DNA from 2 places in the Aliivibrio sp. 1S128 genome. Region 1 is predicted to be linked to the other one. Evidence: predicted binding sites of a transcription regulator. Region 1 holds the regulator's gene; the other holds the start of a gene.

Region 1 (4,202 bases):
TCAATGCCTGTCGCTGACATATGAGAACAAGGTAACGTTGTGTATTTATCATTAGCGAAATGGAATTTACCTTTACGTAATGCCCAGCACTCTTCAGGTGCGTAAGTTTTACTGCCAGGCCACGCGCCACCCCAATCAAGCTTTACTAGTAACTGATTTCTAGAGGAACGCATTAAGGATACAACACCGTTCACATCCCCTAAAATTCTAGGGAGGATATCCTCTACCACCATTTGAGCTTCATTAATTGAATTACAGGCTGCCAGCATAGTTGCAAGGCGATGTAAGAGTTCTATTTCTTGAGTTCGTTGTTCAATACGCTCTTCTTGTAAGTCTTGCTCATTTTGAACTTGTTGTTGAATCAGTTTATTACTTAGTAAGGACGAAGCGATAACAAGTACGATATTAATACTCATTAAAATAATTAAAATATTCATCAACTCTTCCACCATTGCATCAATGCGAGTTAATGGCGTAGCTGCTCTAAGGATGTACGTAGAACCTTGATATTCGAATGATTTTGCTGAATACAGTAAGTTTTTAAAGCGAGATGTACTAAAGCGAGTCGAAGTGCCATACCCAAAGTTTTGAGCGTTGACGATCTCTTGTCTGTTTAGATGATTTTCAAGTTGTAAAACAGAACTTAAAGAAATATCACTATCGGCAATCGGGGTTCCGTCAGATGTAATTAATGTTATATGATCTTCTTTGGCAATCACTAGTTTCGTTTTTATGTAAACATCTAATGATTTTAAATCGGTAAAAGAAATATTATCGTCGTTAATGTCTTTAATAAGACGAGTTATTTCTTCAGATAAGCTGCCTTCTACCTTATGTTCAAGCCAGTTTGACAGTGTTGAATTGAATACAAATAAACCAAGCGTTATCGTTAATATCGTTGATATTATAGGTAAATAAAGCCATTTTTTGCTAATGGTATTTTTTTTCATCCATGCACCTTGTAAAACGTGAACTGTTTAACAGTTTTTTATTCCATATATTGGGGGTGAGATTAACTGATAGTGATATAAACTAACAGCGATTATTGTCGTGAAGATGTAAAACGTGGAGGATTATCGCTTTTTAACTAAATGAATGATAATAACGATTGGATGAGATGTGAAAGGTAGGATATCAAAGAAAATAACGCCTTAATCTATATTTTTTAGATAGCAAATAAGATTAAGGCGTATATATTTATTATAATAGTTTTCTTAATTCACTTCGTGTTTCAGCTGAAACAACAGACCAATGCGTACCTTTAATCGCTCCTTCAAGAGACCAAAGTAATTCATCACTTACACTACTTGAGTGTGTCTGTTGAATCGCTTTATAGGCATTTACAGAGCCGGTGTCACGTAATTCATCCACGGTATTAATTCCTGCTTTTTTAAGCATTCTTTCCGTAGCTAATCTGAGATTTGGTAAATCTTTAATACGTGATGGGCCTGCGGCCTGTTGTTTTTCTTTATCATTTTTAGCGACATCTAAAGCAGTAATCGCTTGAATTAAGATAGAGTCAGGATCTTCCCAACAATGAGTTGAAATTGCAAAATACTTAGTGACAACAGGAAAACCACGTTTTTTATAAACATAAGGTTCAAACCCTTGCTCTTTAAATAAGTTGATAGTTTCACTACTCGCTCTCAAATGCAGCTTGTCTTGAACAACAAGAGCAAACATGGTGCTATCAATAAAAATGCCAAAACCACCAAACATTGAGCGTGAAGTGATAGTGCCTAAAGATGACAGTAATCGAAGTGATTCTTTTAGTACTGGTTTATCCATTGCAATAATTCTCGGTTAGTAAGTCTACGTCACTAAACAACTGAGCCCGAGGAAATAGTAGCAAGTTCAAAATAAGGCATTGTTATTTTAAAGTAAAAATTAACAATACCAGAGAGATTACTTACCATCGGCAACCCCGCTACCTTATATTTTTCAATACGTAGGCCGGAGGCTTTGCGTCCTGCACTTTCGCACAGTTTGCCCTGTTCGTGACTTCGTTGATGATATAGCAATCAATAAAGGTAGTTATTGCGGAATTAAGTATAGTGTGATCTTGCTTCAAAAAATTTATTTTTATTTTTGTTAAGTTGGTTCAAGTTTTAGATATTATTTGAACCAACCCTCATTTATGGCAAAGAAAATAACCGCTATTTAGTACGATCTAAGACACTGCTTCGAGATACCACCTCGGGTTGCATTTCAAAAACACGACGTTCGTGGTGCTTATCTTTAATGCGTTCCAATAAGATTTCGACAGCGGTTTTACCTACTCGGCGTTTAGGCTGATGGATCGTCGTTAGCGGTGGTGAAAAGTAAGCTGAAAGTTCTATATTATCGTAGCCAATAATAGAAATATCTTCAGGAACTCGTAAACCAGATTGCTTAATTCGACTGATTGCAGCCAGAGCCATAATATCGTTAAAACAAAATAAAGCCGTAGGACGTACTTCCATAGCTAATAATTTATCAACGGCTTTTGATGCAGAAGCACATTCAAAATCACCTTCTAAGATCCATTCTGATTTAAATGGTAAGTTAGCTTCTTCATGAGCACGTTGAAAACCATGAACACGTTCTTTACACGTAGTTTTGTCCGCTTGGCCTGTAATACAAGCAATTTGAGTATGACCATTTTCAATCAAATGTTTTGTTGCTAAATAGCCACCTTTTTCAGAGTTATCAATGATCTTATCTGTGCGAGGGCTGTCTGGGCCCCAATCCATAATAACCATTGGTAATTCTGTATTTTTTTCAAGTAACGCTAATAACTGCTCATTAAGGTCTGAACACATAACCAATAAGCCATCTACTCGTTTTTCAGAAAGCATACGAAGGTAATGTTTTTGTTTATCTAAATCGCCTTCAGTGTTACACATAAATAGTGTGTAACCTTGTTTGTAGCAGTAATTTTCAACCCCGTGCATTACTTCAGCAAAAAATGGGTTAAATGATTGAGTTACTAGCATGCCAATAGTACGTGTCGTATTGCACTTTAAACTACGAGCAACCGCACTAGGGGCATAGTTTAACTCTTCAACTGCTTCCCATACGCGCTTTTGAGTTGCTTCTGCAACAAAGCGAGTTTTGTTAATCACATGAGAAACAGTGGTGGTAGAAACCGCAGCAATTCTTGCAACGTCTTTAATAGTAGCCATATAAAAGCCTTAAATAGGTAAATAAGGGGCTATTTATGTTCCAACAAAATAGAGAGTTTTGTCTTGGTATGATGGAAGATAAATAGGCCCTGGTTATAAATGAAAAAAACCGCTAAAAATGCGGTTTTCATTTAATGTTCGATTTTATCGTTTGCGCTCACATTTTATAGATAAAGCATAGTGCAAACAATTATTGATTTAGTAAATTTTGTTAGCGATTTGATTTATATCACATGACTGTAACGATATTGTATCAACATACGAAGTCATTAATTACTCACCTGTAAGAAAAGTAACGTCAAGTTGTAGAAAGGTTACAAGAAACGAGGTTACTGCAGCATAAAAACCGAAGTCATCTCTTTCTTTACAAATATGGTTGAATTTAGGTGTCCAAGACAAAAGTTGAGCATTGATGAATGACAATTGGGCATTCATATATTCTTCAAATTCTTCTTCAGATGTTTTTTGATTTGTCATTAGAATTAAATTTCCAAGAAAATCTAATTCAATAGCGATATGATCTGCAGGTTCGTTGAACTCAGACTTTTGAGCTATATTGTATTTAGCTAATAATTCACGCATATCTTGAGCAGGTTTTGCATTAAGAAGACCTGATTTATCTAAATATATAGAAGCATAAGGAAGGGCACTGTTTTTATCTGAACCTAAAAAAGCGGTACAGAAATCAGCAGATAGCTCTAACTGTGCATCGTCACGAGTTTGAAGTTGATTTAACTTTTCAATTAACGCGTTGATTGTATCTGTTAATTCAGGTGTTTTTCCTAAATCAGATAAAAAGGTACGTACCTCAAAGCTATTGTATTGCTCTAGTTGCTCAGTTGTTAATTCACTTGCTAATAAGCTAGATAGCCACCAGTAAATTTCAGCACGTTGTTTGTTAAATTCAGTTAATTCGTTCATGTATTTTTGCTCCAAGAAATTTATTTAAGAATTGTACTGGATAAGTATGAAAAGGAATAGCACCTATCATTAACAGGCTGTATAAGGATATGTGTAAAAATTAAATAAACCGTTTTT
Region 2 (4,202 bases), on a different contig from region 1:
ATAATGTCGGCATATTAATTGCTTTATAATTAATAAGATAAAAAAGAGCGGCAAAGATTGCCGTTCCCTTTTCAAAAATAGGATTGAAAATGAAAAAGACACTTTTAGCGTTAGCTCTAGCGAGCGTATCAGTAACAGCAGCAGCTGACTCATGGATTTATGGTGGTGCACAAGTAGGTTCTGCTGATTACAGAGGCGAAAGCTCAACGGTATACGGTGCTCACATTGGTACAGGTATTCTTCCTTTCATCGGTTTAGAGATGGGTGCTTGGAATCTAGGTTCTTATGACTTTGGAAGTGAAACAACAGATGTGACTTCTGTTAACTTCGCAGTTAAACCAAGTATCGACTTTGGTCCACTGCACGTTTACGGCAAAGCAGGTATGCACAGCTGGGAAGCTGACGGTTACCGTAAAGATGATGGTCTTGACCCATTCTTTGCTCTAGGTGTTGAATACAGCATCATCCCAATGTTTACTGTTGGTGCTGGTTACAACAATTTCACCGTTGGTAGCGAAAATATTGATTTTGCATCACTAAACCTAACGGTTCATTTCTTATAATCACAGCGTTGATTGTTTGAATGCAAAAATGGCGACCAATGTGGTCGCCATTTTTTTAAGCTAAAAAGTTAAATATTAATCAACTAATTGATATTCTTCTTTTAATACTTTAATGATTTCTGCTTTTGGGTTGTCACTAAGCTTGATTGGAGCTCCAGTAATTTTAGCTGCGATGTCTAAATAGGTTTTAGACAAATCCATCATTGCTTCTAATGGCAGTGCATTCTTTTTAGCTAAAGCAAAGCGCTCATCCATTCTGTTTTTATTTAAAAGAATATCTGGTTCAGGGAAGTGATTTAATAAGAACTGACGGAAACCTTCTTTAGAGTTCTCAATGATATGACCTGAACGATATGCTTCTTTATCCCATATACGTGATGAATCAGGTGTACCTACCTCATCCATATAAATCAATTTTTCATTGCCTTGAGAATCATTCACATAACCAAATTCAAATTTTGTATCAACAAATATTTGATCGACTTTATTTAATGCCTTAGAAATAACCGCAAAGCCTTCTTTTAATAACTTCTCATACAATGCGATGTCTTCTTCACAAGAAAAATTAAATTTCGCGTAGTTATCTTCAATATTCTTACGAGTAATGTTTACATCATCGACTTCAGGAACGCCTTCTATTCCTTTTAAAACCCCTTTAGTTGAGGGTGTTAATAGTAATTCAGGTAACTGTTCGTCTTTTTCTAAGCGTTCTGGAATTTGAATCCCACAAAAATCACGCTCACCATTGGTATAAGCACGCCACATAGAACCGGTAATATATTGACGGCAAATGGCTTCAATCATGACAGGTTTTGCTTTTTGAACAATCCATACAAACGGGTGAGGAATATCAAGAATATGGCTGTCAGCTAAGTTGTTATCTTTAAATAGCTGGAACCAATGATTAGAAATAGCGTTTAACGCTGCGCCCTTGCCAGGAATTCCTTTAAGTCCGCCTTCACCATGCCAAATACAATCGAATGCAGAGATACGATCGCTGATAACCATGATAGCTAAAGGTGCGTCAGAAGCGACATTGTAGCCTTTTTCTTTGATAAGGCGGCGGCTGTCTTCTTCTGTTAACCAATAGACAGAACGAACCTTACCACTGTGCACGGGTTTATTGGTACGAATTGGCAGATCATCATTAACAGCAAGTACTTGTTCGGAAAGACTCATTATAGAATTCCTATATAAACGGTTTAAATACAGGAAGCATCATACCAGAACTATTAATGACTACCACTAGAAAAGCAAACGTTTGCTTTTTATTTTCACTAAAAAACTGAGTTGAGCTAGTGAGCGTCAATAAGTTAGACTAATACATATAAAATAAATAACTCAATAGGGCACTTATGCGAACTAAAAATATCATTGCTTTAGCTATGTTAATGATTTCAAGCAACAGTTGGGCAAACATGTGTCCAGTGAATGTTGAAAATGATGTAGTACTTACTCCATCAGGAGAAGTTAAAGTTGATAACGCTCAAGATAAATTGAGAATAGATCATGATGGTCGAGTATATGTTAATGGCAAAGAACTTGATTTAACGGCGTCACAAAAGCAAGCTGTTGAAAAGTACCAGCAACAAGTGTCTGATTATATTCCAACCGTTGTCGATTTTACTGATAAAGGTATTGCGGCTGCTAACGATTTTGTGAGCGAAATTGAAACCTCTTTTGATGCAGAAGGCTCATTTGATGCTGTAAAAATCAAAATTGATGAATATGGAGTAACCGCGAAACAAAAATTCTATCAAGGTAAAAATCTAATTTTAGAGCACGACTTTTTTAAAGAAGTAAATACGACTTGGAAACAAGATTTTGAAGTCATGATTAAAAGTCTTGATAAAGAGATATTTGCGAGTGTTTTTAATTCATTATCAGATAAAATGACAGAAGGGGAATTGAATTTCTCTGAATTACAACAGCAGTTTGCCGATGCACAAACAGCAATGAAATCAAAAATGGAAGAACATCGAGTAGAAGTAAAACAAGAAGCTCAAGAATTGTGTGATTCAGCAAAAGACATTGCAGCAGAAGAGCAAGATTTACATCAACTTATTCCTGAATTAAAAGCATACCCAGTATTTACCATTTAATTAATAAAGAGACAGCAGATTATGTTCGACACAACAGAAACGATTATTTTTTCAAAAACAATATGCCCATTTTGTGTTAAAGCAAAAGCGATTTTGGACGCTAAGAATATAGCGTACAAAATATTAACGTTAGATACCGAATTAAGTAAAGAAGACATGGTAGCGTTAATTCAAGAAAAAGAAGGAATAACAGTGAATACCGTGCCTCAAATTTACCTAGATGGTAAATACATTGGTGGACATGACGATTTAGTGGCGTTTTTTGAACGTCAAGATACCGGCATGGATCTTGGAAGTTTTGAGCTGTAGAATACATTAGCAAATAATAATCATACCGTTCACTTAGTCAGTGCATAATAAATAAGAGTAATAAAAATATGTGGAAATCTCTTCTAACATTAATGGATGATTCAGTGGTTGTACTGCATTTTCCTGATGAGTTTCAGCCGGATGAAGAACCGACATTAAAGAACTTTAAAGATCGTTTAGAAGAGATTAATGCGCATAGTTTTCATTTTGATGAAAAAATTATTACATCAGTTATACAAGATGTTAAAAACGGTATGATTGCACATCATCAAGAACGCATAGTAGCTACGCGACGTGATGCAGAAGTTATCATTGCCATTGAAGATCGTGACATGAAAGCAACCATGGCGGTTATTGGTGCTTATGGTGGTAAAGATTTAGCTAGTAATGACATTATTACCGCATTAACCAGTATGAAAATTACTCGTGGTATCAGTAAAAATGCCTTGAAGAAAATGATGTTCCTTAGCCGAAATTTAATGGCGGGAGAACGTATATCTTTGGTCGTAGCGAAAGGAAAAGAGCCAGTTGATGGTGCAAATGCAAGCTTTACACCTCTAGTCGAAGATTTTCGAGAGCAAGCTTTGAAACCTCAAGAAAAAGAAGGCGAAGCTGATAAAGTTGATATGCGTGATTTAGGTGAAACGATTACGGTTTCTGAAGGCGATGAATTGATACGACGCACCCCTCCAACCAAAGGTACTGAAGGGTACACCGTAAAAGGTGAGATTATTCCTGCTACACCAGGTAAGAATCACAAACTTCGTGTCGGTAAAGGTGCAGCAATTTCACCACATGATCCAGAATTAGTTATTGCGACTATTTCAGGAATGCCGTGGATTAACAAAGATGGGGCAGATGTCGATAATGCTTTATGTTTGAATGCGGTTGATATTTCTACAGGGCATGTGAAATTTAAAGGCAGTGTGATTGTGAGTGGTGATATTGCTGCTGATATGATAGTAAGAGCGACAGGCAGTGTCACTGTCGGAGGTTTTATTGAATCAGCAGATGTTCAAGCTCATGGTGATGTTATTGCAATGAAAGGTATTATTGGCCATCAAGTTGAAGATGGTGAAGAATATTCGTGCTTTGTTAAAGCTGGCGGTAAGATCATCGCTAAATTTGTGCAATCAGCAAATTTACAAGCCTCTGGAGACATTGAACTAGGATTACATTCAATCCAAAGTTTTATAAAAAGTAAGAATGCAGTCACTGTTATGGACAA

What was found. The regulator PurR, encoded in region 1, represses purine synthesis genes. The targets are predictions, from matches to a motif close to TNANGNAAACGTTTNCNTNA.
Region 2: a site for PurR is predicted at 1,813-1,832, ahead of A6E03_RS09140 (phosphoribosylaminoimidazolesuccinocarboxamide synthase). Genes of this name have one in related genera too.

The regions. Positions count from the first base shown of each region.
Region 1 is NZ_MAJV01000106.1:104,272-108,473, forward strand. It holds gene A6E03_RS14045 (sensor domain-containing diguanylate cyclase) at 1-950, opposite strand, end outside; gene A6E03_RS14050 (TfoX/Sxy family DNA transformation protein) at 1,201-1,788, opposite strand; cyclic di-GMP riboswitch class I at 1,915-2,001, opposite strand; gene purR (HTH-type transcriptional repressor PurR) at 2,157-3,164, opposite strand; gene torD (molecular chaperone TorD) at 3,438-4,085, opposite strand.
Region 2 is NZ_MAJV01000058.1:299,464-303,665, reverse strand. It holds gene A6E03_RS09145 (outer membrane beta-barrel protein) at 90-563, shown strand; gene A6E03_RS09140 (phosphoribosylaminoimidazolesuccinocarboxamide synthase) at 639-1,742, opposite strand; gene A6E03_RS09135 (YggN family protein) at 1,919-2,665, shown strand; gene A6E03_RS09130 (glutaredoxin domain-containing protein) at 2,687-2,974, shown strand; gene A6E03_RS09125 (DUF342 domain-containing protein) at 3,043-4,202, shown strand, end outside.